Regions from separate parts of the Luteimicrobium sp. DT211 genome, predicted to be linked through region 2. Evidence: predicted binding sites of a transcription regulator. Region 2 holds the regulator's gene; the other holds the start of a gene.

Region 1 (15,473 bases), on a different contig from region 2:
AGGCGCCGTCCGCGCTCTGCATGACCGGCTCGAGCGCCGTCACCAGCCCGCCGGGCGAGCGGCGCCAGCTGAGGCTGCCGTCCTCGTCCGTCGTGAAGTCCACCGGGAGGCGGTTCGCGACCACCACCAGCTCGTTGCCGTCCGTGCTCTGTCGGCTCTTCTCTCGACTCACGTCGTGCCAGCTCCTGTCCGTCCGGTCCCTTTACCCTATCCGGGCCCGACGGCGCACGCCGGGGGCGGTGCGCGGGCGCGCGGTCGTCGTCGGGCGTCCCACCGGCGGCGACGTCCCACGCGGACCGCGGCCGCGCCGCTACGGTGAACCCATGTGGGCTGCGGCGACACCCGGCGACGAGGTGGGTGGATACCGGATCGTCGCGCGCCTCGGCCAGGGTGCGACCGGGGCGGTGTACCGCGCGGAGGACGGCGGCGGGAACCCCGTCGCGATCAAGGTCCTGCACGCCGGCCCCGACACCGACGAGTCCGCCCGCGCCAGGCTCGCGCGCGAGGCGGCGACCCTGCGCCGCCTCGACCACCCCGCCGTCGCGGCCGTCCTCGACGTCGAGCTCGAGGGCGAGTCGCCCTTCATCGTGACGGAGCTCGTCGACGGGACCAGCCTCGAGGACGACGTCGCCCGCCACGGCGCGTACGACGCCGACCGGCTGGCCGCGCTCGCGGGGAGCCTGGCCGACGCGCTCGAGTCGGTGCACGGGGCCGGCGTCGTGCACCGCGACCTCAAGCCCAGCAACATCATGGTGACGGCGCGCGGGCCCGTGCTCATCGACTTCGGCATCGCGCACGGGTTCGAGGACGCCCGCATGACGACCGAGGGCCTCGTCATGGGGACGCCCGGGTACCTCGCCCCCGAGATGCTCACGGGCGCGAGCCCGTCCGTCGCGACGGACTGGTGGGGCTGGGCGGCGTCGCTCGCGTTCGCCGCGACCGCGCGCGCGCCCTTCGGGGTGACGCCCGTCGACGCCGTCCTCGCCCGCGCCCAAGCCGGGTCCGCCGACCTGCGCGGGCTCGGGCCGCTGCGCACGGACGCGATCGCCGGGGCGCTCCGGCCCGACCCGGCCGAGCGCTGGGAGCCCGCGGACGTCGTCGGGAGCCTGCGCAAGGCCGCCGACGTCGGCGACGACCCGGCCGCCGTGTCGCCCGCCGACCTCGCCGCAACCGTCGCGCTCGGCGCCCCCGACCAGTGGCCCACCCAGGTCGTGACCCGCGACCCGCGCACCGCTCCTGTCAACGACGGCCGGACGCGCGCCATCGCCGCGGACGTCCCGCCCCCGCCCCCGCCGCCCACGGACGATGCCGCGCCGGTGTACGGCGTCGGGGGCGAGCGCGCCCTCGGGGCCGACGACGCCGACACCGACTGGCTCCGGCCCGTGCTGGAGGAGGTCTACGAGGCCCCGTCCGGGTACGTGCGGCCCAGCCACGCCGCCCGCTCCGCGCTCCTGTTCACGCTCGCCCTGCCGCTCGTCGCCGCGGCCGCCACCTGGCCGGGGCTCGCCTTCGTGGCGCTCGCCGTGCTCGTCGTCCTCGCCCGGTACGTCGGCTACGCCGCCAACTCTCTGCACGGCCGCCGCGAACGCCGCGGGGTCGGGCGCTCCGACCCCGCACGCGTCGCCGTCAGCGCTCCCTGGCACGTCGTGCGCGCCGCCGTCGGCTCGCTCCCCTCCCTGGTCATCGCGGGGTGCGCCGGACTGGTGCTCGTCGTCGGGTCGTGGTGGGTGCTCGACCGGCAGGTCCTGGTCGCCGACACCGACCACCCCGACCAGAACGCGCCCTGGCTGTACGGGCTCGTCCTTGCCGGGACCATGGCCGTCGCCGTCCTGCTCGCCTGGTTCGGGCCCGCGACCGCCACCACCCGCGAGGGCGCGCGCGCCGGGCTGCGGCACCTCGTCCCCGGGCGGCGGGCCGCGCTCGTCGTCGGGGTGCTGGCGCTCGCCGCCGCCGTGTGGTTGGTGTGGATCGCGTGGGACGCGCACGCGATCGGGTGGTGGCCGTTCCCCGGGGCGCCTGACTTCTCCTGAGGTGCTTCGGGCGTCCAGCTGTCGGTCGGTCGTGGGTCCGGGGGTGTGCGCGCGACCTACCATCCGCCTCCCTCGTTCCTCGGTCGGCTCCCGCCAGCCCCGCCACGGTCGCGCGCACACCCCCGGACCCACGACCTCGCGCGCCGTCTCACCACCGTGCCGGTGCCGCACTGCCCGCAGGTTGGGTTCCCCGCGATCGTCGCCCCTCGCCTCGCCGAGCGCGGCGTTCACGACCGGGACCGCCGCCGAACACGGGGGCGTGCACCGATTCCTGCGTGATCTGGTGCGCAAGCCCGTGGTCGAGGCACGGTGGGCCCGGCAGTGCGGGCGGGGAGCATCCGCATGCTCGACGGCGCCGGTTGCGGCAGGGCGGGCGTGTTCAGCCCACGTTCAGGCCGGCGCGTTTGGATACGCTGTGCCCCTACGGAGCGAGGCACCGGTACGTGCCGCGCGCGAACGAGAACAGGACACGGGATGCCCGACGACTCGAACCTGACCAAGGCGCAGCGCCGCGACGCCGCGCGCGCCGAGGCCCTGAAGCTGCGTCAGGAGCAGGAACGCCGCGAGAAGCGGAACCGCTTCATCACGATCGGCGTCCTCGTCGTGCTCGTGGTCGTGGTCGTTCTCGCCGTGGTCTTCATCAACCAGGCCAACAAGCCGAAGTCGCTCGCGGATCTCAAGGCGCCCTCGACCGCCGAGTCCGTCAAGGACGGCGGCGGCATCCCCGTCGACAAGGACGGCGTGGCCGGCAAGACGAATGCCGGTGCCGTCACGCTGGATCTGTACTACGACTACATGTGCCCCCGGTGCGGCGAGTTTGAGAAGGTCAACAAGGACGACCTCGACTCGCTGCGCGAGGACGGGACCATCACGTTCGTCATGCACCCCGTCGCGATCCTCAACTCGTCTTCGCAGGGCACGAACTACTCGACGAGGTCCGGCAGCGCGTTCGCGACGGTCGCCGACCAGGAGCCCGACAAGGTCATCCAGTTCCACGAGGCGCTCTACGCGAACCAGCCGAGCGAGGGCAGCACGGGCCTGACCGACGACCAGCTCAAGGCCTACGCAGTCCAGGCCGGGGTGTCGCAGAAGGTCGCCGACCAGTTCAGTCAGCACACCTTCGGCGACTGGGTCGACGCCTGGACGAGCAACGCCGGCAAGGACAAGAACCTCATCAACGCGCAGAGTGGTGGCTTCGGCACCCCCACGATCCTCATCAACGGCAAGCAGTGGACCGGCAACTGGTCCCAGGCGGGCGCGCTGAAGTCCGCGATCGAGGCGGCGAAGTCCGGCTCGACGAGCTGACGGACGACCGGTCGCCGAGAGCGACCCACGACGGAGCCCGGACCGCCACGGCGGCCCGGGCTCCGTCGTCTGCGCCCGGCACGGAGCGCCCGGTAGGCTGTGCGGCGCATCCGTGTGCAGGCCGGGAGCCTTCCGTGCCCGGTCGTCGCACGACGTGCCGCCTTAGCTCAGCTGGTAGAGCGCTCGCCTTGTAAGCGAAAGGTCGTCGGTTCGAACCCGACAGGCGGCTCCGTTCAGCTCGTCCGGCGCAGGCGGGCCGGCCGCCCGAACCATGCTTTGCGCGGTTCGGCCGTGATGCCCGGTGCGCTTTCGCGGGACCCCGAGGGTGCCCGTAGCGTGGTGGGCAGCCGACCCGGGGGGATCCGATGGCTGCTCACGAGAACGTCCCGTTTGACCCCGCCCTGACGGACCTCTACAAGGACCTGCACCGGCATCCCGAGCTCGGCTTCCAGGAGCACCGCACGGCCGACGTCGTCGCCGACCGGCTGCGGGCGTCCGGGTTCGACGTGACGACCGCCGTCGGCAGGACGGGCGTCGTCGGGGTGCTGAGGAACGGCGCCGGCCCGACCGCTCTGCTCCGGGCCGACATGGACGCCCTCCCGGTCGAGGAGGAGACGGGGCTCGCCTACGCGAGCACCGCGACGGCGACCGACGAGAGCGGGAGGACCGTCCGTGTCGACCACGCGTGCGGGCACGATCTGCACACGACGTGCCTCCTCGGGGCCGCCGACGTCCTGGCGCGTGACCGCACGAGCTGGGCGGGCACGCTGGTCGTGGTGTTCCAGCCGGCCGAGGAGCTCGGCAAGGGCGCGCAGGCGATGGTCGACGACGGGCTGTACGACCGCGTCCCTATCCCCGACGTGGTGCTCGGGCAGCACGTCGCCCCCCTGCCGGCCGGCAAGATCGCCGGGCACGCGGGCGCGTCGTACGCGGGCTCCGACTCGTTGCGCGTCCGGCTGGTCGGACGGGGTGCGCACGGTTCCATGCCGCAGGCGTCGATCGATCCCGTGGTGATGGCGTCGGCGACCGTCCTGCGCCTGCAGACGATCATCTCGCGGGAGGTCCCGAGCACGGAGACGGCGGTCCTGACGGTGGGCTCGATCCACGCGGGCGACGCGGCGAACGTCATCCCGGGCGACGCGGAGCTGCAGCTCAACATCCGCAGCTTCGACGAGGCGACGCGGCAGCGGATCCTGGCGGCGGTCGACCGTGTCGTCAAGGGCGAGGCCGCGACCGCCGGAGCGACCGACGAGCCCGTGGTCACCGCGACGGAGCGGTTCCCGGTCGTCGTGAACGACGCCGGTGCGCTCGCCCGGACGCTGGGCGCCTTCGCGGCGTGGCTGGGCCCCGACAAGATCCTCGACCCAGGAGCGGGCGGAGGCAGCGAGGACGTCGGGGTGCTCGCGACCGCGGCCGGCGCCCCGTTGTCGTACTGGTTGCTGGGCGGCACCGACCCGACGCTGTTCACGACGGGAGACATGAGTGACCCCGCGCTCCTCACGGTCCCGTCCAACCACTCGCCCCGCTACGCCCCGGTCCTCGACCCCACGCTGCCCGACGGCGTGACGGCGCTCGTGACCGCCGCCCGGACCTGGCTTCCGCCCTCGGGCTGACCGGCGTGGGCGGTCGCGGCTACCGTGTCCTGGTGCCCACGACACCGACGCCCGAGGGGGCACGTCCGCCCCAGCCTGCACCGCTGACCCGCGCCGCCGCGACGTCGGGCGGCGGTCCGGTGGTGTCCGCACGCGGCCTGACCAAGCGCTTCGGCGACTTCGTCGCGGTGGACGGCATCGACTTCGAGGTCGCGCCCGGCGAGTCGTTCGGGCTCCTCGGCCCCAACGGTGCCGGCAAGTCGACGACGATGCGCATGGTCGGCGCCGTCTCGGCCCGCTCGGGCGGGGAGCTCACCGTCCTCGGCCTCGACCCGGACGACCACGGCCCCCGCATCCGCGCCCAGCTCGGCGTCGTCCCGCAGGAGGACAACCTCGACGGCGAGCTCACCGCGCGCGGCAACCTCGTGACGTACGGCCGCTACTTCGGGATCCCGCGGGCGGTGTGCGCTCAGCGCGCCACGGAGCTGCTGGCCTTCGCGCAGCTCAGCGAGCGTGCGGACGCGAAGGTCGACGAGCTGTCGGGCGGGATGAAGCGTCGCCTGACGATCGCCCGCGCGCTGGTCAACGAGCCGCGCCTGCTCATGCTCGACGAGCCGACCACCGGCCTCGACCCGCAGGCCCGCCACATCCTGTGGGACCGCCTCTTCCGGCTCAAGGAGCAGGGCACGACGCTCGTCGTCACGACCCACTTCATGGACGAGGCCGAGCAGCTGTGCGAGCGGCTCGTCGTCGTCGACCACGGGAAGATCATGGCCGAGGGCAGCCCGGCCCAGCTGATCCGCCGCTACTCGTCGCGCGAGGTGGCCGAGCTCCGCTTCGGCACGGACCGCAACGAGGCCGCCGCCCGCGTGCTCGCGGAGGTCGGCGACCGCCTGGAGATCCTCCCCGACCGCGTGCTCGTCTACGCGTCCGACGGCGAGGCGATCCTCGAGCAGGTCGCCGCGCGCGGGCTGCGGCCCACCACGAGCCTCGTGCGCAGGTCCAGCCTCGAGGACGTGTTCCTCCGCCTCACGGGGCGGAGCCTGATCGAGTGAGCGCCGCCCTGCCCGACGCCGCAGCGCCCGACGCCGCAGCGCCAGAGGCCCCCGTCCGGAGGTTCGGCGCCTGGTACGTCGCCGAGTACCGCCTGCGCGCCATGAAGGCGTACGGCTGGACGATCGTCGTGGGCGGCCTGGGGAGCCCGCTGCTGTACCTCCTGGGCCTCGGCATGGGGCTCGCGACGTTCATCGACACACCCGTCGCGTCGGGCCCGAACGGCCCCGTCGACTACGTGGTCTTCGTGGCCCCGGCGCTCCTGGTCACGGCCGCGATCTCCGTCGCGACGGAGGAGTTCACCTACGTCATCATGGAGGGCTTCCGCTGGCGGAAGCTGTTCTGGGGCCTCAACGCGACGCCCGTCCAGCCCGGGCAGATCGCCGGGGGCATCGTCATCGCGGTGCTCGCCCGGATGCTGTTCACCACGGTCGCGTACGCGCTCCTCGCGCTGGCGTTCGGGGCCCTCGGGAACCCGTGGACGGTCGTCGTGCTGCCGTTCGTCGGGGTGCTCGGTGGTCTCGCGTTCGGGCTGCCGCTGATGGCGTACTCGGCGGGGCTCACCGAGGACAAGGGCCAGTTCGCGATCGTGCAGCGGTTCATCTTCACGCCGATGTTCCTGTTCTCCGGCACCTTCTACCCGCTCGCGACCCTCCCGGGCTGGCTGCACTGGATCGGTTGGGTCTCGCCGTTGTGGCACGCGACCCAGCTCGGCCGCGTGATCTCCTACGGCGAGAGCGAGCCCGGCTGGCTGATCGCGGTGCACCTCGTCGTGCTCGTCGGCCTCGTCGCCGGCGGGGCGGTCGCGGTGAACCGCCGCTTCACGAGGAGGCTGCGCGCATGACCGACGCACTCGCCGGCGGCCTCGGCGGACGGTCGGGTGGCGTCAGCGCCCTGTACGCGGGCAACGCGCGCGCCGTCGTCGCCCGCAACCTCTCGGCGACGAAGACCAGCAACTGGACCGTCGTGCTGTCGGGCTTCTTCGAGCCCGTGTTCTACCTGCTCGCGATGGGCGTCGGCCTCGGCACGTACGTCGGCGACGTGACCCTGCCGTCGGGGCTCACCGTCGAGTACGCCGCGTACATCGCGCCCGGGCTCCTCGCGGTCTCGGCCATGAACGGCGCCGTCTACGACTCCACGTGGAACGTCTTCTTCAAGATGCGGTTCGCGCGCCTCTACGAGGCCATGCTGGCGACGTCGCTCGGGCCGCTGGACGTCGCGCTCGGCGAGATCTCGTACGCGCTGCTGCGCGGCGCCGTCTACGCGACCGGGTTCCTCACCGTCATGCAGGTCATGGGGCTCAACCTGTCGTGGACGGCCGTGCTCGCGCTGCCCGCCGTCGTCCTCGTCGCGTTCGCCTTCGCGTCGTTCGGCATGGCGATCACGAGCCTCATGAAGACGTTCCAGCAGATGGACTGGATCAACATCGTGCTGCTGCCGATGTTCCTGCTGTCGGCGACGTTCTTCCCGATCAGCGTCTACCCGGCGCCCCTGCAGTGGCTCATCCAGGCGATGCCGCTGTGGCACGCGGTCGAGCTGGTCCGCGGCCTGACGACCGGCGACCTCGCGCCGGGGATCTGGTGGCACGTCCTGTACTTCGTCGCGATGATCGGCCTCGGGCTGACCGTCACGACCCGGCGGCTGCGGGCCCTCTTCCTCGCCTGACCCGCGGCTCAGGGCCAGTCGGTCAGGTCCGGGTACTTCGCGGCGCGGCCGTCGCCCGACGACTCGTGCCGCAGCCGGCGCCCGATCCACGGGCCGACGTACTCGCGCGCCCAGCGCGCGTTCCCGCGCGCCCGCTCGGAGAACGGAGCCCGGGGGAGCGCCGCGAGCGGGGCGTCCCAGTCGGCGTCGTCGGGGGCGAGCCCGAGCCCGACGAGCGCGGCGTCGGCGACGCGGCGGTGGCCCTCGTCGGTCAGGTGGATGCGGTCGGAGGCCCAGACGCGCCAGTCCTGCAGCGCCCGCATGCCCCACAGGTCGAGCACGTGCGCGCCGTGGCGGCGTGCGATCGACCAGATGTTGGTGTTGTAGACGCCCACCCGCGACCGGGTCAGGGACACGACGGGGCTCTCGCTGGCGTCGAACCCCGTGGCGAGCAGGACGTCGGCGCCGGCCGCCCTCAGCCGCACGACGGCGTCCTCGAGCCGCTGCGAGAGGAGGTCCACGTCGGCGCGCGGCCGGAGGATGTCGTTGCCGCCGCCCACGAGGCTCACGAGGCCGGGCTCGAGGGCGAGCGCGCGGGGGACCTGGTCGGCGATGATCGGCCCGAGCAGCTTGCCGCGGACCGCGAGGTTCGCGTAGCGCAGCGGCTCCTGGCCGCCGGCGACCCGGCGCGCGGAGAGCGAGGCGGCGAGCCGGTCGGCCCAGCCACGGCACCGGCCGGGCGAGGCGGGGTCCGTGTCCCACAGACCCTCGGTGAACGAGTCGCCGACCGCGACGTACGAGGACCAGCGGGGCGTCTCGGCGGGTGGGGGCGTGTCGGTGGCGGCGTCGGTTGTCACCTGGCCATTGTGGCCCGCCGCGGGGCCGGGTCTCGCTACGCCGCGGTCGCGCGTCGGACGGCGCGGGCGAATGACACCCGTGTGGTTCGCGCCGTACCCTGGGCGGGTCGGGTCGGGACGGACCGGCACCCGCCCACCGGCACGGTGCGGCGGGCGGCGAGAGGAGCGGGGATGGGCGAGGCCGTCGGGCGGCTCACGGACGCACCGGGCGCAGGGCAGGTCGGCGACCGGGCCTCGGGGCTCGACGAGCAGGATCGCGCGATCCTCGACTTCGAGCGCCAGTGGTGGAAGTACGCGGGCGCCAAGGAGGCCGCGATCTCCGAGCTCTTCGGCATGACCGCGACCCGCTACTACCAGACCCTCAACGCGCTGATCGACACGGACGCCGCGCTCGCGCACGACCCCATGCTGGTCAAGCGGCTGCGCCGGCTGCGGTCCGCCCGGCAGCGCGAGCGTTCGGCCCGCCGGCTGGGTTCGGGCGCGTGACCTGCGGCGTCGCCGCGGGCGTGGGCGCGACTTCGGAGGCTCCGGCACCGGCGGTTACCCTGTGCCGGTGAGCAAGAGCTACCGGTACCCCCCGGACGAGTTCGACGACGTCCCCGAGGACGCCCCGACGGGCGTCCACCGGGTGCCGCGCAGCCCCTGGCGCAAGGTCGTCCCGTTCGTCGTCGTCGCGGTCGTCTTCGCCGTCGTGGCGTACGGCGGCGTGACGCTCGCGTCGAACCTGCTGCGCTCGGACGGCGCGAGCGCGACGGACAAGACGACGTCCGCCTCGAAGTCGACCACCAAGTCCACCCCGAAGGCGACCAGCAAGCCGAAGGCGACCAAGACGGCGTCGGGCTCCGACGACACGGCCGGGGCGGACGACACGGCGAGTGCTGACGTCGACCATGCGACGGCGGTCGCCGTGAAGAACGGCGCGGCGATCACGGGGCTCGCAGCCAAGGGCGCGGCGAAGCTCACCGCGGACGGCTTCACGACCGTCACGGCCGCGGACTACACGGGCACCAAGCTCGCGGACTCGGTCGTCTACTACGTGCAGGACGGCGACAAGGCGACCGCCCAGGAGGTCGCGGCCACGCTCGGCATCAGCGACGTCGAGCAGGTGAGTGCGCTCAGCGGCGGCGCGCCGATCATCGCCGTGCTGGTGCACGACCTCTCCTGACCCGGCTCCGGCCGGCCGGTACCCACCTCGCGAAACGCACCACCCGGGGCATTCCCCTCGCGCGCGGTCGCGGCTAGGCTCGCACGTGCACCGCGGCGATCGACCCGCGGGCGGACATGGCAGGCAGCGCCGGGACGGCCGAGCGCAGAAGGAGACTCAGATGGCCCAGGGCACCGTCAAGTGGTTCAACGCCGAGAAGGGGTTCGGCTTCATCACCCCGGAGGCGGGCGGCCAGGACGTGTTCGTGCACTACAGCGCGATCCAGTCGGATGGTTACCGGTCCCTCGAGGAGGGGCAGCAGGTCGAGTTCGAGGTCGGGCAGGGCCAGAAGGGCCCGCAGGCGGAGCAGGTCCGGCCGCTCTGAGCGGTGTGAACGGGTCGCGTCCCGCCCTCGACGTCGTCGTCGTGGGGGCCGGCCCCAACGGTCTCGCGGCGGCGGTCACGCTGGCCCGCGCGGGCCTCGGCGTGCAGGTCCTCGAGGCGCAGGACACCGTCGGCGGCGGCGCGCGGACGCTCGACCTGGGCCTGGCCGACGGCGTCGTCCACGACGTGTGCTCGGCCGTCCACCCCATGGCGTGGGCGTCGCCGTTCCTCGAGGCGTTCGGCCTCGCGGACCGCGTCGAGCTGCTCGTCCCCGAGGTGTCGTACGCGCAGCCCCTCGACGGCGGCCGCGCCGGTATCGCGTATCGCGACCTCGAGCGCACGGTCGCCGGGCTGGGGCCCGACGGCGCAGCGTGGCGCGACCTCTTCGGGCGGCTTTCCCCGCACTGGCGTGACGTCGTCGCGGTGGCGCTGGGGGACAAGCGCTCGTTGCCGCCCGGCGTGAGCGCGTCGACGCCGTGGTCGGCGGTGCGCTTCGGGCTCGCCGCGCTCGAGCAGGGCACGCCGGCCTGGAACCTCCGGTTCAAGGGCGACGAGGCGCCCGCGCTGCTCACGGGCATCGCCGCGCACACCATCACCTCGCTCCCGTCGATGGCCGGGGCCGGCACCGCGCTGCTGCTGGGCGCGCTCGCGCACGCGGACAAGGGCTGGCCGATCCCGCGCGGCGGGTCCGGCGCCATCGTCGCCGCGCTCGTCGCGGACCTCGAGGCGCACGGCGGCGAGGTCCTGACCGGGCGGCCCGTCCGGACGCAGGCCGACCTGCCGGCCGCCCGCGCCTACGTCTTCGACACGACGCCCCGGACGCTGCTCGAGGTCTTCGGCGGCCGCGTCCCGCCGCGCGCCGCGCGCGCCCTGAACGCGTTCGGCTACGGGAACGCGGCGTCGAAGGTGGACTTCGTGCTGAACGGCCCGGTCCCGTGGAAGCACCCGGAGGTCGGGCTCGCGGGCACGGTTCACGTCGGCGGGACGCGGCGCGAGATGGCGGTCGCCGAGCGCGAGGTCCACGCCGGCCGGCACGCCGCCCGCCCCGTCGTGCTGCTGAGCGACCCCGTCGTCGTCGACGAGACCCGCGAGGTCGGCGGGCGGCGCCCCCTGTGGGCCTACACGCACGTCCCCGCCGGCTCGACGGTCGACCAGACGGAGGCGGTCACGGCGCAGATCGAGCGCTTCGCTCCGGGGTTCCGGGACGTCGTCGTCGCCTCCCGGGCCACGACGGCGGCCGACATGCCGGCGCACAACGCGAACTACGTGGGCGGCGACATCGCGGCCGGCGAGGTGAACCTGTACCGGATGTTCGCGCGCCCCACGCCCTGGCTCGACCCGTACGGCACCGGGCTCGACGACGTGTACCTGTGCTCGGCGTCGACCCCGCCGGGGCCGGGCGTGCACGGCCTGGGCGGCTGGTTCGCGGCCCGGCGCGTGCTGCGCCGCACCTTCGGGGTCCGCGCCCTACCGGAGCTCGGCCGCGGCTGACGGCGCGTCGGCGACGGCACCCGCGAGGGCGTCGTCGGGCGCGGGGAGGTGGAGCACCCGCCGCCGCGCCCAGGGCACGAGTCGCTCGAGCGGCAGGAACGCGAGCCAGCAGATGACGGTCGGCAGGAAGTGGATGCCCAGCGCGATGTACGTGATCAGGTGGAACACGCAGATGAGGGCGAACACCGCGTAGACCAGCCGGCCCCGCACCCACAGCGCGATCGGGGACAGGAGCTCGGCGATGAACAGGATCCACTGCCCGACGCGGAGGAGCCCGGGATAGTCGATCGACCAGCTCACGACGGAGCGTCCGCGGCGCATGAGCGACCAGATGATGACGGAGCTGTTCGGCCAGGCGAACAGCCCGCCGGTGCGGACGATCTTCTGCAGCGCGGACCCGAAGTACGTCATGACGACGGCGATCTGGATGCAGCGGATCGCCCAGCCGGCGGCCTCGGACGGCGTCTGGTCGGTGAAGCGGGCCGGCGGCACCGTCGGCAGGAGCAGGAGCGCGAGGACCAGGGCCATGTGGTCGTGCGAGACGTACGCGAACCCCTGCGAGTTCTCCATCCACGCGAGGAAGACGACGCCGGCCACCCAGCCGGTCACGCGCCCCGCCCACTGGAGCGGGCGCGCCGCGCACGCCATGAGCACGGGGGTGGCGAGGCACGTGGCGACGAGCGTCCACTGCATGACGTACCCGCCGGTGGGCGTGGGCTCGGGCAGGGGCAGCACCCGGCCGATCAGCGTGGGCTGGTAGAGCTCGCGGGAGTAACCGTGCCCGATCACGTCGTGGGTCAGGACGAAGATGTCCCAGATCGTGAAGAGGTAGAGGGCCGCCCGGAGCACCGCGATCCGCGCCAGGGCGACGGGCGACAGCCACCACCGGGCCGTCGTGCGCGCGGCCCTGCCGACGCCGGTCGTCGCGTTCACTTCACGCCTCCCGCGGGTACCTGGTAGACGCCGAGCACCTCGACGGTCTCCTCGCCGGTGGGCCGGCCGTCGTGGAGCTGCTTGGTCGTGCGCTTGAGCGTGAGCTTCACGAGGGGCGGGCGGTTCGGGTAGCGCCACGCGTACGCGCGGGCGACGCCGGCGAGGAGCTCCGGGTCGTCGACGATCCGCTGGAGCTGGCCCTCGATCTCGGCGTGCCCGACGCCGATGCCCATCTGGTCGAGCCAGATCTTGACCTCGTCGCCGTCGGCCGTGGTGCCCGTGATGAACGTCGACCGCACGGTGCCGTTCGGGTTGGTCGCGAACGCGTACTGGGACAGGGACCCGAGGGGGAACCAGTCGTTGGTGTTCTTCCACGACGTCGGGACGAGCTGGGCGACGAGCAGCACGACCAGCGCGGCGCCGGCGACCCCGAGGCGCCAGGTGCGCGCCGTCGTGCCGAGCCTGCGCGGCGTCGGTCCCGGCGGCGTCGGCTCCGTGCCGGGCGGGCGCGGCGTCGCGGCGCGGGGATCCCCGTTGGACATGCCGCGAAGCCTAGCGTTTCGCGGAGGGCGGACGGCTCCCTCGCCCGGGGGAGGGTCGGCGCCTTGCACTCGCCTGGGCCGAGTGCCAATAATGGCGTTAGCACTCTCGCATCGAGAGTGACAAAAACCGGGTCGACCGGCGAGGCCCCGGACCGCACGCGTGACCTGAACGCGAGCGGTCGGGCCGTCCGTCGCGGGCGTCGGAAGACCTACCCAAGCCACCAGCGGAGGATCTGTCCCCATGGCCAAGATCATCGCGTTCGACGAGGAAGCTCGTCGGAGCATGGAGCGCGGGCTGAACCAGCTCGCGGACACCGTCAAGGTCACGCTCGGCCCGAAGGGCCGCAACGTCGTTCTGGACAAGAAGTGGGGCGCACCCACGATCACGAACGACGGCGTGAGCATCGCCAAGGAGATCGAGCTCGACGACCCGTACGAGCGCATCGGTGCGGAGCTCGTCAAGGAGGTCGCCAAGAAGACCGACGACGTCGCGGGCGACGGCACCACCACCGCCACCGTGCTCGCCCAGGCGCTCGTGCGCGAGGGCCTGCGCAACGTGGCCGCCGGCTCGAACCCCATCGCGCTGAAGAAGGGCATCGAGAAGGCCGTCGAGGCCGTCACCGAGCAGCTCCTCAACTCCGCGAAGGAGATCGAGACCAAGGAGGAGATCGCCGCCACGGCCGCCATCTCCGCCGGCGACCCGGCGATCGGCGAGCTCATCGCCGAGGCGCTCGACAAGGTCGGCAAGGAAGGCGTCATCACCGTCGAGGAGTCGAACACCTTCGGCCTCGAGCTCGAGCTCACCGAGGGCATGCGCTTCGACAAGGGCTTCCTCGCCCGCTACTTCGAGACGGACCCGGAGCGCCAGGAGGCCGTCCTCGAGGACCCGTACGTCCTGCTCGTCGAGTCGAAGATCTCGAACGTCAAGGACCTCCTGCCGGTCCTCGACCAGGTCATGAAGGCCGGTCGCTCGCTCCTCATCATCGCCGAGGACGTGGACGGGGAGGCGCTCGCCACCCTCGTGCTCAACAAGATCCGCGGCACCTTCAAGTCCGTCGCCGTCAAGGCCCCGGGCTTCGGCGACCGCCGCAAGGCCATGCTCCAGGACATCGCGATCCTCACGGGCGGCCAGGTCATCACCGAGACCGTCGGCCTCAAGCTCGAGAACGCCACGCTCGACCTCCTGGGCCAGGCCCGCAAGGTCGTCGTGACGAAGGACGAGACGACGATCGTCGAGGGTGCGGGCGACGCCGACCAGATCACCGGTCGCGTCAACCAGATCCGCAGCGAGATCGAGAAGTCGGACTCCGACTACGACCGCGAGAAGCTCCAGGAGCGCCTCGCCAAGCTCGCCGGCGGCGTGGCCGTCATCAAGGCGGGCGCGGCCACCGAGGTCGAGCTCAAGGAGCGCAAGCACCGCATCGAGGATGCTGTCCGCAACGCGAAGGCTGCCGTCGAGGAGGGCATCGTCGCCGGTGGTGGCGTGGCCCTCATCCAGGCCGGCGCCGTGGCGTTCGCCAAGCTCGAGCTCGAGGGCGACGAGGCGACCGGTGCTCAGATCGTGAAGGTCGCGATCGAGGCCCCGCTCAAGCAGATCGCCGTCAACGCGGGCCTCGAGGGCGGCGTCGTCGTCGAGAAGGTGCGCAACCTCCCGTCGGGTCACGGCCTCAACGCCGCGACCGGCGTGTACGAGGACCTGCTCGCCGCGGGCGTCAACGACCCGGTCAAGGTCACGCGCTCCGCGCTGCAGAACGCGTCGTCGATCGCCGCGCTGTTCCTCACCACCGAGGCCGTCGTGGCCGACAAGCCGGAGCGGACGCCTGCTGCGCCCGCCGGTGACGGTGGCATGGGCGGCATGGACTTCTGAGTCCAGCCTCTCCTACGACGGGCCGTCGGCCCCGGCGCGAGCCGGGGGCGGCGGCCCGCCGGCGTACCGGGGCGCGCGTTCGTGGTCCGGTGGACCGCTCGGGGAAGATGGATCGCATGGACGGGCTGCTGGACCGCGCGGTGCACCTCCTGTCGGCGTTCGACGACGACGGTGCGCCGCTGACACCGACCGAGCTCGCGGCGCGCGCGGGCCTCGCCACGTCGACGGCACACCGCATCGCGACGGACCTCGAGCGGCTCGGGCTCCTCGCCCGCACGGCGTCGGGCGGGTACGTCCCCGGCACGACCCTGTGGGCGCTGGGGGAGCGCGCGCCGGTGGCGACCCGGCTGCGCGAGGCGGCCCTGCCGCACCTGCGGCGGCTGCACGAGCTCACGGGCGCCCAGGCCCACGTGACGGTGCTCGATCCCGCGGCCGAGGGCGCCTCCCGCCTGAGGTGCGTCGTGCGGGTGCGCGGCGGCGACCCGGCCGACGCGACGGGCGCCGAGCGTGAGCCGGCGGTCGGGTCGGACGCCGCGCTGAGCGCCGTGGCCGTCGCCCTGGGCCTCACGGGCCCCGCCGGCGCACGCGCGACCGAGCTGGCGCTGGTGCGAGCCGACGACGGCACGCTCGG
Region 2 (14,825 bases):
ACCCCATCCTATCGACGCCCGTCCACCCTGTATTTTGACGCCGCCCACCCGAGAGGAACGCCCGCCATGACAGCCCTCCCGCACGCCCTGCTGTCCGCAGCGCCGGCGCACGTCGACGCCGGCGACACCGCCTGGGTCCTCGCGTGCACCGCGCTCGTCCTCCTCATGACGCCGGGCCTCGCGTTCTTCTACGCCGGCATGGTGCGCTCCAAGCACGTGCTGGCCATGATCATGCAGAGCTTCGCGTGCATCGCGATCGTCTCGGTGACGTGGGTGCTGGTGGGCTACTCGCTCGCCTTCGACGACGACGCCGGCGGCGGCCTCGTGGGCGGCCTGCACCTGGTCGGGCTGGCCCACGCGACGGCGGGGGTGCCGGGGACGGACCTCACGATCCCGCCGCTCGTGTTCGTGCTCTTCCAGCTGCTCTTCGCGGTCCTGACGGCGGCGCTCCTCACCGGGGCCACGGCGGACCGGATGCGCTTCGAGCCGTTCGTCGTGCTCGTCGCGGTCTGGTCTGTGGTCGTCTACGCGCCCGTCGCGCACTGGACCTTCTCGCCCGACGGCTGGCTCCACCGCCTCGGGCTCCTCGACTTCGCGGGCGGCACCGTCGTCGAGACGTGCTCGGGTGCGTCCGCGCTGGCGCTCGTCCTCGTCCTCGGCCCCCGGCGCGGCTGGCCGCGCGAGATGATGGCGCCCCACAACCTGCCCCTCACGCTGCTCGGCGCGGGGCTCCTCTGGGTCGGGTGGATCGGCTTCAACGCCGGCTCCGCGCTGAGCGCCGGGACGCTCGCAGCGAGCGCCGCGCTCGCGACGCACCTGTCCGGCGTCGGCGGCATGATCGGCTGGCTCGCGCTCGAGAAGCGGCTCACCGGCAAGGCGACGACGCTCGGCGCGGCCTCGGGCGCGGTCGCGGGCCTCGTCGCGATCACGCCCGCGGCCGGGTACCTGCAGCCGCTGCCCGCGCTCGCGGTCGGGGTCGTCGCCGGCGCGGTCTGCCTGTTCGCCATCCGGCTCAAGTTCCGGTTCCGCTACGACGACTCGCTCGACGTCGTCGCGGTGCACTACGTGGGCGGCGTCGTCGGGACGCTCTGCGTGGGGCTGTTCGCCGCGGCCGCCGTCAACCCCGCCGTCGCGCACCAGGGGCTGTTCCTCGGCGGCGGGCTCGAGCAGCTCGGCACCCAGGTGGTGGGCGTCGTCGCTGTCTCCACGTTCGCGTTCGCCGCGACGTACGCCATCGCGCGCGTGCTGCACGCGACCATGGGGCTGCGCGTCACCGCCGACGACGAGCACGCCGGCCTCGACGCCAGCCAGCACGCCGAGACGGCCTACGAGCTGACCACCACGTCGACCCTCGGGCGCGGGCACGGCCACGGCTGACCACCGACGGCGGCGGCGCGGGGCTCGCGTCGGGTCAGGCGGGTGTCCAGCCCAGCCGGGCGCCCGCGAGCACGTGGCCGTGGGTGTGGAAGACGCTCTGGCCCGACCTGGCCCCGGTGTTGAAGATCAGCCGGAACTCCCCCTCGTCGAGGTCGGTCGCGACCTGCTGGCCGAGCGCGACGACGTCGGCCAGGAGCTGCGGGTCCGCGGCCGCGAGCGCCGCGACGTCGCGGTGGTGCTCGCGTGGCACCACGAGCACGTGCACCGGTGCCTGCGGGTCGATGTCGCGGAAGGCGAGCGCGCGGTCCGTGGAGGCGACGACGTCGGCCGGGATCTCGCCGGCGACGATCTTGCAGAACAGGCAGTCGGGCTGGCTCATGGGTCGCCACGCTAACGCCCCGTCGGCCCTCGCGCGCGCGACGGCGAACGCCGTGCATCCCTCGCTCACCGCCCCGGTCGGGCATCGTCACCGACCGATCAGCTCCGAACACCTCCAGACCGTTTCCTGAGCGCAAAGTTGCTACATGTCCACGGTCCGTCGTAGCGTGCCGGAGCCCCACGGCGGCGCGTCGACTGTCGCCGGCGCTCCGTCGTCCCGTCAGCACGAAGGAGCCGCATGAGAGTGCTCGCCGAGACCACCTCGGGCATTCACCTCGACCTCGGATGGGTCGACTACCTGATGGTCGTCGTCTACTTCGGGGTCGTCATCGGCATCGGGTTCGTGGCCCGGCGCCAGGTACGCACGAGCATGGACTTCTTCCTGTCCGGCCGCCGGATGCCCGCCTGGATCACCGGTCTGGCGTTCGTCGCCGCGAACCTCGGTGCCACGGAGATCATCGGCATGGCCGCGAACGGCGCCCAGATCGGGATGTCGACGCTCCACTACTACCTCGTGGGCGCCGTGCCCGCGATGGTCTTCCTGGGCCTCGTGATGATGCCCTTCTACTACGGCTCGAAGGTGCGCTCGGTGCCGGAGTTCATGCTCCGCCGCTTCGGCAAGGCGCCCCACGCGGTGAACTCGATCGCGTTCGCGGTCTCGAACGTGCTCATCGCCGGCATCAACCTCTACGCCATGGCGATCGTCATCGAGGCGATGCTCGGCTGGTCGCTGTGGGTCGCCATCCTCGTGTCGGCCGGGTTCGTCCTGGTCTACATCACGCTCGGCGGCCTCTCCTCGGCGATCTACAACGAGGTGCTGCAGTTCTTCGTCATCCTGGCCGGCCTCATCCCGCTCACGATCGTCGGCCTGCACCGGGTCGGCGGCTGGGGCGGGCTCCAGGACTCGTTCGCCAAGACCGACCCGCTGCACCTGTCGGCATGGAAGGGCACCGGGATCGGCGACGTGACCAACCCGATCGGAGCGAACTGGCTCACGATCGTGCTCGGCCTCGGCTTCGTGCTCGGCTTCGGCTACTGGACCACCAACTTCACCGAGGTCCAGCGCGCCTTCTCCGCGAAGAACATGTCCGCGGCGCGTCGCACGCCCCTCATCGCGGCGTTCCCCAAGCTGTTCATCCCGTTCATCGTGGTCATCCCCGGCCTGATCGCGGCCGCGGTCCTCGGCAACCAGCTCAGCGGCGCGGACAACTCGGGCCTCACGTACAACGACGCCATCCCGAAGCTCATGCAGATGTACCTGCCGACGGGCGTGCTCGGCGTTGCCGTGACCGGGCTGCTCGCCTCGTTCATGGCCGGCATGGCGGCCAACGTGTCGAGCTTCAACACGGTGTTCACCTACGACATCTGGCAGCGATACATCAGGCCGAAGATGCCCGACGCCCACTACCTCAAGGTGGGTCGGCAGGTCACGGTGGTCGGCGTCCTCGTCGGCATCGGCACCGCGTTCATCGCCTCGCGGGCGGAGAACATCATGACGTACATGCAGACGCTGTTCTCGTTCTTCAACGCGCCGCTGTTCGCCGTCTTCATCGTCGGACTGCTGTGGAAGCGCATGACGGCGTCCGCCGCGCTCTGGTCGTACCTCGCCGGCATCGCCGCGCCCACCGTCGTCTGGATCGCCTACCTCAACGACGACACCCTGTTCTCGTCGGCCACGGCCGAGACCATGTACGGCGCGATCATCTCGTTCGTCACGGTCCTCGTGGTCGCCGCGATCATCACGCCGCTCACCAGGCCCAAGGACGTGAGCGAGCTCAAGGGGCTGGTCTACGGCGTCGGCAGCATCGACATGCGGGCAGGCGCGGTGGCCACCGACACCGCCTGGTACCGCTCGCCCGCCCTGCTCGGCACCGTGGCGCTCGTCCTGTGCGTCGTCCTCTACCTGCCGTTCCTGTGACACCCGAGGAGCATCCCGTGAGCCAGAACAGCAGCCCCCTGCACGAGCGCGTGCCGGCCGGCATGGTCTCCCACCACGCCGAGCTCACGACCGAGGAGCAGGAGGCGCACGTCCGCTCGACCCGCCGGTTCGACCTCCGGCGCATCATCGGCGCGATCTTCGTCTTCTACGGCGTTCTCGTGCTCGTCGTCGGCCTCGCCGACCCCACGGCCGACAAGGCGAAGACCGGCGGCATCGCCATCAACGTGTGGACCGGGCTGGCGATGCTCGTCGTCGGAGGGGTCTTCTTCCTCTGGGACCGCCTGCGGCCCGTGCCCGCCGAGGACATCCTCGCGAGCTATGAGGAGGAAGAGGAGGAGCGGGCCGTCGGCGAGGGCCGCGACCTGGGCTGAGCCCTCGCGACGGTCCTCGGACCGACGCACGAGGACGCCGCGCGGCACGGCCGCGCGGCGTCCTCGCTCGCGGGTCGGATCAGGCCCAGCGCCCCAGGCGCTCGCACAGCAGCGTGAGCGCGACGGGGCCCGCGGTCGAGGTCCGGAGCACGTGCGGGCCCAGCCGGACGGGGCGCCCGCCCGCCTCGGTGAGGCGCTCGAGCTCGGCGTCCGAGATCCCGCCCTCCGGCCCGACGACGACGAGCACCTCCGGGGTCGGGGCGCCCGGCGCGCCTGCCTCGGGCAGGGCCAGGGTGCCGAGCGGCTCGGTGGCGTCCTCGTGCAGCACCGCGACCCGGCCGCCGGCCGCGACGGTCTCCCGGACGACGTCGGCGAGCGCCGTCGTCGTGACGTCGGTCCGCACCTCGGGCACGCGGGCCCGGCGCGACTGCTTGGCCGCGGCCCGCACGGTCGCGAGCCAGCGCGCCCGGCTGCGGGCCGCGCGGTCGCCGCGCCACACCACCACCGAGCGCTCGGCCTGCCACGGCAGCACCGCGTCGACGCCCACCTCGGTCGCTGCCTCGATCGCGAGCTCGTCGCGGTCGCCCTTCGCGAGGGCCTGGACGAGCACCAGCCGGACCGCGGGCTCGGGCTCGGTCTCGACGGCCTCGACCCTCAGCTCGAGCGTGTCCCGCTCGGCCCGCACGACGACGGCGAGCAGGCGGGTGCCCTCGCCGTCCACGACGTCGACCCGCTCCCCCGCCCGGCGGCGCTGCACGACGCCCGCGTGACGCCCCTCGGCGCCGTCGAGCACGTACGTGTCGCCCGGCTCGACCCGCGACAGCGGGTCGGCCGCGCTGCGCTCGGCGAGGAAGACGGGCGCGCTCACGCGCCGCTCACCGCCCGGAGAGCTTGTCGCGCAGCCGCGAGAACACGCCCGGGTGGGCCGCCGACAGGCGCGGCTCCGGCTTCTCCTCGCCGCGCAGGCGCGCGAGGGAGCGCAGCAGCTCGGCCTGCTCCTCGTCGAGCGTCGTCGGGACCTGGACGTCCACGTGGACCTGGAGGTCCCCACGACCCGACCCGCTCAGGTGCCCCACGCCGAGCCCGCGGAGCGTCACGACCTGCGCGGGCTGGGTGCCCGCCCGCAGATCGACCTCCTGCTCGCCGTCGAACGTGTCGAGGGTCAGGTTCGCGCCGAGCGCCGCCGCCGTCATCGGGACCTCCAGCGTGCAGTGCAGGTCGTCCCCGCGGCGCACGAAGGTCTCGTGAGGGCGCTCGCGGACCTCGATGTAGAGGTCGCCCGCGGGGCCGCCGCCCGGGCCGACCTCGCCCTGCGCGGTCAGGCGTATGCGGGTGCCCGTCTCGACGCCGGCGGGGACGTTGACGGAGATGGTCCGGCGCTCGCGCACCCGGCCCTCGCCGCCGCAGTCGACGCACGGCTCGGGGATGACGGTGCCGAAGCCCTGGCACGCGGCGCACGGCGCCGTCGTCATGATCTGGCCGAGGAACGAGCGCTGGACACGCTGCACGACGCCCCGGCCCTTGCAGACCTCGCAGGTGTGCATGCTCGTGCCCGGGCGGCAGCAGGTGCCGCCGCACGTCCGGCACACGACGGCGGTGTCGACCTGGAGCTCGCGCTTTGCTCCGAACACGGCCTCCTCGAGGTCGACGTCGAGCCGCACCAGCGCGTCCTGGCCGCGGCGCGAGCGCGGCACCGGCCCCTGCTGCGCCTGGCCGCCGCCGAAGAACGTCTCGAAGATGTCCTGGAAGCCGAAGCCGCCCGAGCCGCCCATCCCGCCGCCCGGGGCGGTGGGGTCGACGCCGAGGTCGTACTGCTGGCGCTTGTCCTGGTTGGACAGCACCTCGTAGGCGCGGGACACGTCCTTGAAGCGGTCCTCCGCGTCGGGCCCGGCGACGTCCGGGTGGAGCTCGCGCGCGAGCTTGCGGTAGGCCTTCTTGATCTGGTCGGCGCTCGCGTCGCGCGGGACGCCGAGGATCTCGTAGTAGTCGTTCACCAAGTCACTCTCAGGCACGGGTGCGGGCAGGGATGTGGTCGGACGAAGCAGTCGGGGGCAGGGTCGCGGGCACGGTCAGTTCGCGAGGATGCGGGTCAGGTAGCGCGCGACCGCGCGCACCGACGCGATCGTCGCCGGGTAGTCCATGCGGGTGGGGCCGATCGAGCCGATCGCCGCGACGACCTCGCCCTCCGAACCGTAGCCCGTGGTCACGACGGACGTCTCGGAGAGGCCGTCGTACTGGGTCTCGTGGCCGATCCTGACGCGGACGCCCGACCGGTCGCCCGCGTCCTCGGCCATCTCGGTGAGCAGGCCGAGGAGGACCACCTGTTCCTCGAGCGCCTCGAGGACGGGACGCAGCGCGTGCTCGAACCGCATGCCGGTCCTCGCGAGGTTCGCGGTGCCCGTGAGGACGAGCCGTTCCTCGCTCTCCTCTGCCAGGGTCTGGACGATCACGTCGGCCACGCGTCGCGCGAGCTCCTGCACGCCGTCCTCGAGGCCCTGGGCGACGTCCTCGAGCGCGGAGCCGAGCAGCGGCAGCCGCTTGCCGGCCGCGGCGGCGTTGAGCCGTGCGCGCAGGACGGTCAGGTCGCTCTCGTCGGGCACGGACGCGACCTCGAGCATCCGCTGCTCGACGCGGCCGGTGTCGGTGATGATGACGACGAGCAGCCGGGTCTGCCCCACTGCGACGAGCTCGAGGTGCCGCAGGCCCGAGCGGCGCAGCGACGGGTACTGGACGACGGCGACCTGGCCCGTGAGCTCGGCCAGCAGGCGGCCCGCGCGGGCCACGACGTCGTCCAGGTCGACCGCGCCGTCGAGGAACTGCTCGATCGCGTGGCGCTCCGGCTGGGAGAGCGGCTTCACCGTGGCGAGGTGGTCGACGAAGAGGCGGTAGCCCGTGTCCGTCGGGATCCGGCCGGCCGACGTGTGGGGCTGGGCGATGTACCCGGCCTCCTCGAGGGCCGCCATGTCGTTGCGGATCGTGGCGGGCGAGACGCCGAGGTTGTGCCGTTCGGTGAGCACGCGCGACCCGACGGGCTCGCGCGTGCGGACGTAGTCCTCGACGATCGCACGCAGCACGTCGAGCCGTCGCTCCTCGCTCACGCGTCCTCCTGTCGCAGCCGGCCCGGGGACGGGTGGCACTCTCACCCCCGGAGTGCCAATCCTACGCCGCCCGGGTGCGTCCGTCGGGAGCCTCGCCGTCGTCCGCGCCGTCGCCGCGGTCGTCGGCGCGCACCCGGCGGCGCGCGTCCAGCAGCGCGACGACGAGCGCGCACAGGACCAGCCCGATCGTGATCAGGAGCCCCCGGCCGACCGCGGTCGCGCCGCTCGCCCCGGACGCCCGGGACCCGTAGTAGACGGACAGGACCGCCGAGATGCCGACCGCCGAGCCGACGCGCTGCCCGACCTGCAGCATGGAGCCCGCGACGCCCGCCCGACGCACGGGCACCTCGGCGAGCGTGAGCGTCTGGTTGGGCGCGATCACCAGTCCTGAGCCCGCGCCGGCGAGGCACTGCGTCGTGGCGACGACGCAGCACAGCAGCACCGTGCGGCCCGGCTCGTCGCCGATGATGCGGATCGCCAGGTCCGTGCCCGCGAGGCCGACCACGACGACGCAGAGCGCCACGACCACCACCGGTCGGCCCCAGCGCGCGACCGCCCGCCCCGACGCGAGCGCCGAGATGCCCGACGCGACCGCGAAGGGCAGCCCCACCAGGCCGGCCTGCAGCGCGGTCAGCCCCAGGTCGTTCTGCAGGAACAGCGTGACCACGAGGAACACGCTCGTGAAGCCCGCGAAGTAGGCCAGGCCCAGCAGCGCCCCGAACCGGAACGAGCGGAGCCCCAACACCTCGGGCGACAGGACCGGGTCGCGTCCCCGCCGCTCGTACCGGCGCTCCCAGCCGACGGTCGCAGCACCCAGCGCGGCCGCGAGCGCCAGGAACCACCAGCGCGCGGGCGCGTCGCCGGAGCCCGTGGTCAGCACGAACGGCGTCATGAACGCGACCGTCGCGGCCGCGACCCCGACCAGCCCGACAGGGTCGAGGGCGCTGCGGCGCACCGCCACCGGACGCGGCACGACGCGCAGGCCGTAGACGAGCACCACGGCGACGATCGGGACGTTGATGCCGAACACCCAGCGCCACCCGTCCTGCTCGCCGAACGCCTGGATCAGGAGGCCGCCGAGCAGCGGCCCGATCGCGGTCGCGACCCCGACCACGGCGCCGAACATCCCGAACGCCCGCGCCCGCTCGAAGCCGCGGAACTCCTGCTGGATGTACCCGGTGACCTGCGGGCTGACGACGCCCGCGCACGCCCCCTGCACGAGCCGCGCGACGGCGAGCCACTCGTCGCTGGGCGCCAGGCCGGCGGCGAGGCTCGCGAGCGCGAAGGCGACGAGGCCCGCCAGGAACAGTCCCCGCCGGTGCCCGGCGTCGCCGAGGCGGCCCGCCGGCACCAGCACCAGGCCGAACGCCAGCGTGTAGCCGGCGACCACGAGCTGCAGGGCCGTCGCCGACGCGTCCAGGGCGTGCTGGATCGACGGCATAGCGACGTTCACGATCGAGACGTCGAGCAGCGTGACGAAGCCCGCCGCGAGGCAGACCGCCAGGACCCGCCACCGCTGCGGGTCGGTCTGCAGGTCGGTCTGCTGGTCCGTGCCGTGCCCGGCGGCGTCCGACGTCATGGTTCCGGTGCTACCACGACGGGCCCGTCCTCGCCTGCGGCGGGTCGCTCACCGCCGTCGTCCGCGGCGAAACCTAGGGTGTCCGGGTGAGCTTCGACCGTTACGGCCCCGACGTCCTCGCCCCCGCCGCCGGCGCGGGCCCCGGCCCGGTGCGCGGCTCAGCGCACCACCGCCCCCGGCCCTCCTCGCGCCCCGTTCCCGCCGAGCGGGGGCTCGTCGTCGAGGACGTCGAGTCCGGCTGGGTGGGCGCCGTCGTGCGGGTCGAGAAGTCCGGCGGGATGCACGTCGTGGTGCTCGAGGACCGGCGCGGGCGGACCCGCACCTTCAGCCTCGGCCCGGGCTTCTGGCTCGACGGCGCACCCGTCGAGCTCGTCCCGCCCACCGCCCCGGCCGCGCCCCGGGCGCCCGCGCGGACCGCGTCGGGGTCGCGCGCCGTCGTCGGGCAGCGCGCCCGGGTGGCCCGCGGGTCGCGGATCTGGGTCGAGGGCAAGCACGACGCCGAGCTCGTCGAGAAGGTCTGGGGTGACGACCTGCGCGTCGAGGGCGTCGTCGTCGAGCTGCTCGACGGCGTCGACAACCTCGCCGACGCCCTGGCCGACTTCGCGCCCACCCCGGAGCGGCGGGTCGGCGTGCTCGTCGACCACCTCGTGCCCGGCTCGAAGGAGCGCCGCCTCGCCGACGAGGCGCTCCGGACGGTGCCGCGGGGCACGGTGCTCGTCCTCGGGCACCCGTACGTCGACGTCTGGCAGGCCGTGCGACCGCAGCGGATCGGGCTCGACGCATGGCCCGTCATCGCGCGCGGCACCGAGTGGAAGCTCGGGATCCTCCGCGAGCTCGGCTGGCCCGCCGACGGTCCCGGCGCGACCGGCCGCGCGTGGCAGCGGATCCTCGGGACCGTGCGCAGCTACGCCGACCTCGAGCCCAGCCTCCTCGGGCGGGTCGAGGAGCTCATCGACTTCGTCACCGCGGGCTGACGCACCACCGGATCAGAGCGGCATCGCGCCGGTCAGCCGGCGGTACGTGAACGCGTACGCGAGCAGGCCGATCGGGATGGCCGCGAGCAGGCCGACCAAGCAGACGATCGCGCCGAGGATCACGATGCCGATGGCGGCGAGGATGAGCACGATCACGACGCCCGGGTTCTCGCCGACCACCCTGAAGCTCGACCGGATCGCCGTGAACGCGTCCTGCCCGGCATCGAGCACGAAGTACAGCGCGAACGTCAGGAAGAACTCGAGGACCAGCAGGACGATCGGGCCGACGACCGGCAGGTAGCCGAGGACGAACGACAGCACGCCCACGACGACCGCGAGCAGGACGACCTGGCCCACGTTCCGGAGCCTGAAGAAGTCGCCGAACCGGGCGCGGCCCTTGTACGTGGTCGCCAGCGCCCCGCTCACGAGGAACGCGAGGACGACGTACGAGAGGATCGAGCCGACGGCTGCCAGCAGCACGTTCCCGAACCCGCGTGCGTCGTCGAGGCGCTGCTGCAGGTCCTCCGTGGACGAGCCGCTGAACGCGGCCCGAAGACTCGCGCTGAAGATGAGATTGATGACGACCGCGATCACGAACACCACGAGCACCGCGCCGATCCAGACGCCCGCGTTCGACCAGAACTTGCTCCAGCCGTACGAGACCGCCTGCCCGACCGTGACGGGGGCGCCCGTCGCCCAGCTGGGCTGGGTCGTGCCCGTCGCGGGCGGCGCCGCCGGGAAGCCCCCTGGAGGCTGCGGGTAGCCGCCGGGAGCCTGCTGGCCGTACGCGGGAGGCTGCTGGCCGGGGGGCGGATAGCCCCCGGGCGGCGGGTACGCGCCCGGCTGGGCGGGGGGCTGCTGACCGTACGGCGGCTGCTGCCCTGGAGGCGGGTAGCCACCGGGCGGCGGATAGCCGCCGGGTTGGCCGGGCGGGGCCGTCGGCGGCTCCGGCGGCTCGGTCGGCTGCGCGGGCTGAGCCGGCTGGCTGGGCGGCGCGGGCTGAGCGGGCTCCGTCGGCTCCCCGGGCTCGTACGGGGAGGTCGGCTCGTTCGGGTCGCCGCCAGGGCCGTTCGGGTTGTCGCTCATGTCGTCCTCGTCCTCGTCGCGTGGATCAACGGGGCCGGTGGACGCAGGACATCCGCCCCGGGGCCCAGCATGGCGCAGGACGACGGCGCTGTCGCGGGGGACGTGCGCCACCGGGGACGGATCGTCGCCGTCATCACCCGAGCGCCGCGGGGCACGTCGACCGTACGGGCTCGACGTGCCCGGCGGCGGTCCGCCTCACTGGGAGACGCGGTAGACGACGCCGATCACGGAGACCACGGTGCCGATGATCCCGAGGACGATGCCCGCCTGGGCCGCGCCGCGGTTGGTCGCCAGACCCTGCGCCACCGCTGCCTTGCCCTTGTTGCCGAGGACGATCGCGGGGATGCCGGCCAGGAGACCGAAGCACACGATCGACAGGATGCCCAGCACCAGGGCCCAGGTGCCCAGGTTGTTCTTGCTCGTCGCGGTCGGCGCCCCGTAGCCGGCCGCCGGGTACTGCGGCGCGGCCGGCGGGTAGGCACCCTGCGGCGGGAACCCGGGCTGCCCGGTCGGCTGCTGGGGCGGCGGGTACGCCCCAGGCGCCGGCTGCGCCGGTGGCGGGTAGGCGCCCGGCTGCACCGGGGGTGCTGCCGGCGGCTGCTGCGGCTCGTTCGGCTGCTGCGGCTCGTTCGGGTCTGCGCCCTGACCGGGGCCGTAGGGGTTCTCGCTCATATCGTCCTCGTCGCGTCGATGGGTGGGTCCCGTGAAGGTCGGGACATTCGCCCCGAGTGCCCAGCATCGCGCAGCAGCGTCGCGGTGTCACGGGTGGCACGCGGCGGGTCGGCTCAGTCCGTCAGCTCGCGGACCACGGCGTCGGCGAGGAGCCGGCCCCGCAACGTGAGCACGACCCGGCCCCGGACGGCCTCGCGTCCGTCGAGCAGACCGTCGGCGACGAGCCCCGCGACGGCGGCTCGTGCCCTCGTCGAGAGGTCGGCTGTGGGCAGGCCGTCGTGCAGCCGGACGGCGAGCATGACGCGTTCGAGCCGCGCGTCGTCGGCGGTGAGCAGCTCGCGCCCGGCCGCGGGGCTGCGGCCGGCCTCGAGGGCTGCGGCGTAGGCGCGGGGGTGCTTGACGTTCCACCAGCGCACACCCGCGTGCTCCGGCTCGGGCTCGTGCCCCGCACCCGGGGCCCCGACGTACGAGTGCGCGCCCGGCCCGACGCCCCACCAGTCGTCGCCGCGCCAGTAGGCGAGGTTGTGACGGCTCGCATGCGGGCCGTGCTGACCGCCGCGCGCCCAGTTGCTCACCTCGTACCACTCGAGCCCGGCGGCCGAGAGCAGCGCGTCCGTGAGCTCGTACTTGGCGGCCTGGTCGTCCTCGTCGGGCAGCGCGAGCTCGCCGCGCCGCACCTGGGCGAACATCCGGGTGCCCGGCTCGACGACGAGCGCGTACGCCGACACGTGGTCGACGCCGGTCGCGAGCGCTGCCTCGACACTGGCACGCCAGTCGGCCACGCTCTCTCCGGGCGTGCCGTAGATCAGGTCGAGCGACACGTCCAGGCCGGCGTTCCGGGCCCACGCCACGACCTCGGGGATCCGGCGCGGGTCGTGCGTGCGCTCGAGCGTCGCGAGGACGTGCGGCACGGCCGACTGCATCCCGAAGCTCACGCGCGTGAACCCCGCGTCGACCAGGGTGCGGAGGGACGCCGGGGTCACGGAGTCGGGGTTGGCCTCGGTGGTCACCTCGGCGCCGTCGGCGAGGCCCCACGTGTCGCGGACGCCGCGGAGCAGGCGCGCCAGGTCGTCGGCCGGGAGGACGGTCGGCGTCCCCCCGCCGAAGAACACGGTCGACACGGGCCGCCCGCCCAGCCCGGCATCGTCGAGCACGCGCGCGGCGAGATCGAGCTCCCGGAGCGCGGTGTCCGCGTACGCGACCTGCGAGGCTCCCCCGCCGAGCTCGGCCGACGTGTAGGTGTTGAAGTCGCAGTACCCGCACCGCACGGTGCAGAACGGCACGTGGACGTAGACGCCGAACGCACGCTCGGCTGGTGCGGCCGGTCGCACCCAGGCCGGGAGCGCGCCGTCGTCGGGGACGGGCTCACCCTCGGGCAGGGCGGGGCTCATGACTGCGTCACTTCTTCTTCGCGTCCTTGTCCGCGGTCTTGCCGCCACCAGCGGCGTCGGAGGACAGCGCGGCGATGAACGCCTCCTGCGGCACGTCGACGCGGCCGATGGTCTTCATGCGCTTCTTGCCCTCCTTCTGCTTCTCGAGCAGCTTGCGCTTACGCGTGATGTCACCGCCGTAGCACTTGGCGAGGACGTCCTTGCGCATCGCGCGGATCGTCTCACGAGCGATGACGCGGGCCCCGACCGCCGCCTGGATGGGCACCTCGAACTGCTGGCGCGGGATGAGCTCCTTGAGCTTCGCCGTCATCATGACGCCGTACGCGTACGCCTTGTCCTTGTGGACGATCGAGCTGAACGCGTCGACCTGCTCGCCCTGGAGCAGGATGTCGACCTTGACCAGCTCGGCGACCTGGTCGCCCTGGGCCTCGTAGTCGAGGCTCGCGTAGCCGCGGGTGCGGGACTTGAGCTGGTCGAAGAAGTCGAACACGATCTCCGCGAGGGGCAGCGTGTAGCGCATCTCGACGCGGTCCTCGGACAGGTAGTCCATGCCCAGGAGGTCGCCGCGCCGGGACTGGGAGAGCTCCATGACGGCGCCGATGTACTCGGCCGGGGTGAGGATGGTCGCGCGGACGACGGGCTCGCGGACCTCGCGGATCTTGCCCGCCGGATACTCGCTCGGGTTCGTGACCGTGACCTCGCTGCGGTCGTCGAGCGTGACGTCGTAGATGACGTTCGGGGCCGTGGAGATGAGGTCGAGGTCGAACTCGCGCTCGAGGCGCTCGCGGACGATCTCCAGGTGCAGCAGGCCGAGGAAGCCGACGCGGAAGCCGAAGCCGAGCGCGACCGACGTCTCCGGCTCGTAGACGAGCGCCGCGTCGTTGAGCTTGAGCTTGTCGAGCGCGTCCCGCAGCAGCGGGTAGTCCGACCCGTCGATCGGGTACAGGCCGGAGAACACCATGGGCTTGGGGTCCGAGTACCCGCCCAGCGCCTCCGACGCCGGCTTGCCCGCGTTGGTGACGGTGTCGCCGACCTTGGACTGGCGCACGTCCTTGACGCCCGTGATGAGGTAGCCGACCTCCCCGACACCGAGCCCCTTGGTCCGGATCGGCTCGGGCGAGATGACCCCGATCTCGAGCAGCTCGTGGTGGGCCCGCGTCGACATCATGACGATGCGCTCGCGCGGGCTCAGGCGGCCGTCGATGACGCGCACGTACGTCACGACGCCGCGGAACGTGTCGTAGACCGAGTCGAAGATCATGGCGCGCGCCGGCGCGTCCGCGTCCCCGACCGGCGGCGGGACGAGCTCGACGATGCGGTCGAGGAGCGCCGCGACGCCCTCGCCCGTCTTGCCCGAGACCTTGAGCACGTCCTCCGGGTCACCTCCGACCAGGCCGGCCAGCTCTTCCGCGTACTTCTCGGGCTGCGCCGCGGGCAGGTCGATCTTGTTGAGGACCGGGATGATCTCGAGGTCGTTCTCCATCGCCAGGTACAGGTTGGCGAGCGTCTGCGCCTCGATGCCCTGCGCGGCGTCCACGAGCAGCACCGCGCCCTCGCACGCCGCGAGCGACCGCGACACCTCGTAGGTGAAGTCGACGTGGCCGGGCGTGTCGATCATGTTCAGGGCGTAGGGCACGGAGGCAGCGCCGGGCGTGGGCGCGACGGCCCACGGCATCCGCACGGCCTGCGACTTGATCGTGATGCCGCGCTCGCGCTCGATGTCCATCCGGTCGAGGTACTGCGCCCGAGCGGCGCGCTCGTCGACGACGCCCGTGAGCTGGAGCATGCGGTCCGCGAGCGTCGACTTGCCGTGGTCGATGTGCGCGATGATGCAGAAGTTGCGCAGCAGCTCGGGCGCCGTGGCGGCGGGCTGGATGCGCACGGCGTCGGCCTGGGAGGGGATGGGGGGCACGGTGCACCATTCTCCCATGAGAGTTGACGCCATCGAGGACCCCGTGTG

Evidence for each region. The regulator HrcA, encoded in region 2, represses chaperone genes, less so after heat shock. The targets are predictions, from matches to a motif close to TTNGCACTCGNNNNNNNCGAGTGCNAA.
Region 1: groL (chaperonin GroEL) is a predicted target of HrcA. The motif match lies at 13,038-13,064, and genes of this name have one in related genera.

Annotation. Positions count from the first base shown of each region.
Region 1 is NZ_JBNCMC010000011.1:53,505-68,977, forward strand. Features, by position in the region: gene ACLQ14_RS17660 (bifunctional alpha,alpha-trehalose-phosphate synthase (UDP-forming)/trehalose-phosphatase) at 1-172, opposite strand, end outside; gene ACLQ14_RS17665 (serine/threonine-protein kinase) at 324-2,030, shown strand; gene ACLQ14_RS17670 (DsbA family protein) at 2,505-3,335, shown strand; tRNA gene ACLQ14_RS17675 (tRNA-Thr) at 3,492-3,564, shown strand; gene ACLQ14_RS17680 (amidohydrolase) at 3,701-4,948, shown strand; gene ACLQ14_RS17685 (ABC transporter ATP-binding protein) at 5,068-5,982, shown strand; gene ACLQ14_RS17690 (ABC transporter permease) at 5,979-6,824, shown strand; gene ACLQ14_RS17695 (ABC transporter permease) at 6,821-7,645, shown strand; gene ACLQ14_RS17700 (SGNH/GDSL hydrolase family protein) at 7,654-8,481, opposite strand; gene ACLQ14_RS17705 (DUF3263 domain-containing protein) at 8,653-8,967, shown strand; gene ACLQ14_RS17710 (LytR C-terminal domain-containing protein) at 9,035-9,646, shown strand; gene cspE (transcription antiterminator/RNA stability regulator CspE) at 9,807-10,010, shown strand; gene ACLQ14_RS17720 (phytoene desaturase family protein) at 10,016-11,500, shown strand; gene ACLQ14_RS17725 (hypothetical protein) at 11,477-12,433, opposite strand; gene ACLQ14_RS17730 (hypothetical protein) at 12,430-12,975, opposite strand; gene groL (chaperonin GroEL) at 13,217-14,842, shown strand; gene ACLQ14_RS17740 (helix-turn-helix domain-containing protein) at 14,959-15,473, shown strand, end outside.
Region 2 is NZ_JBNCMC010000002.1:724,906-739,730, forward strand. Features, by position in the region: gene ACLQ14_RS07460 (ammonium transporter) at 67-1,377, shown strand; gene ACLQ14_RS07465 (histidine triad nucleotide-binding protein) at 1,412-1,756, opposite strand; gene ACLQ14_RS07470 (sodium:solute symporter family protein) at 1,994-3,673, shown strand; gene ACLQ14_RS07475 (hypothetical protein) at 3,691-4,065, shown strand; gene ACLQ14_RS07480 (16S rRNA (uracil(1498)-N(3))-methyltransferase) at 4,145-4,933, opposite strand; gene dnaJ (molecular chaperone DnaJ) at 4,941-6,059, opposite strand; gene hrcA (heat-inducible transcriptional repressor HrcA) at 6,135-7,163, opposite strand; gene ACLQ14_RS07495 (MFS transporter) at 7,225-8,742, opposite strand; gene ACLQ14_RS07500 (DUF3097 domain-containing protein) at 8,829-9,716, shown strand; gene ACLQ14_RS07505 (hypothetical protein) at 9,729-10,802, opposite strand; gene ACLQ14_RS07510 (DUF4190 domain-containing protein) at 10,998-11,474, opposite strand; gene hemW (radical SAM family heme chaperone HemW) at 11,588-12,865, opposite strand; gene lepA (translation elongation factor 4) at 12,873-14,777, opposite strand; gene ACLQ14_RS07525 (maleylpyruvate isomerase family mycothiol-dependent enzyme) at 14,794-14,825, shown strand, end outside.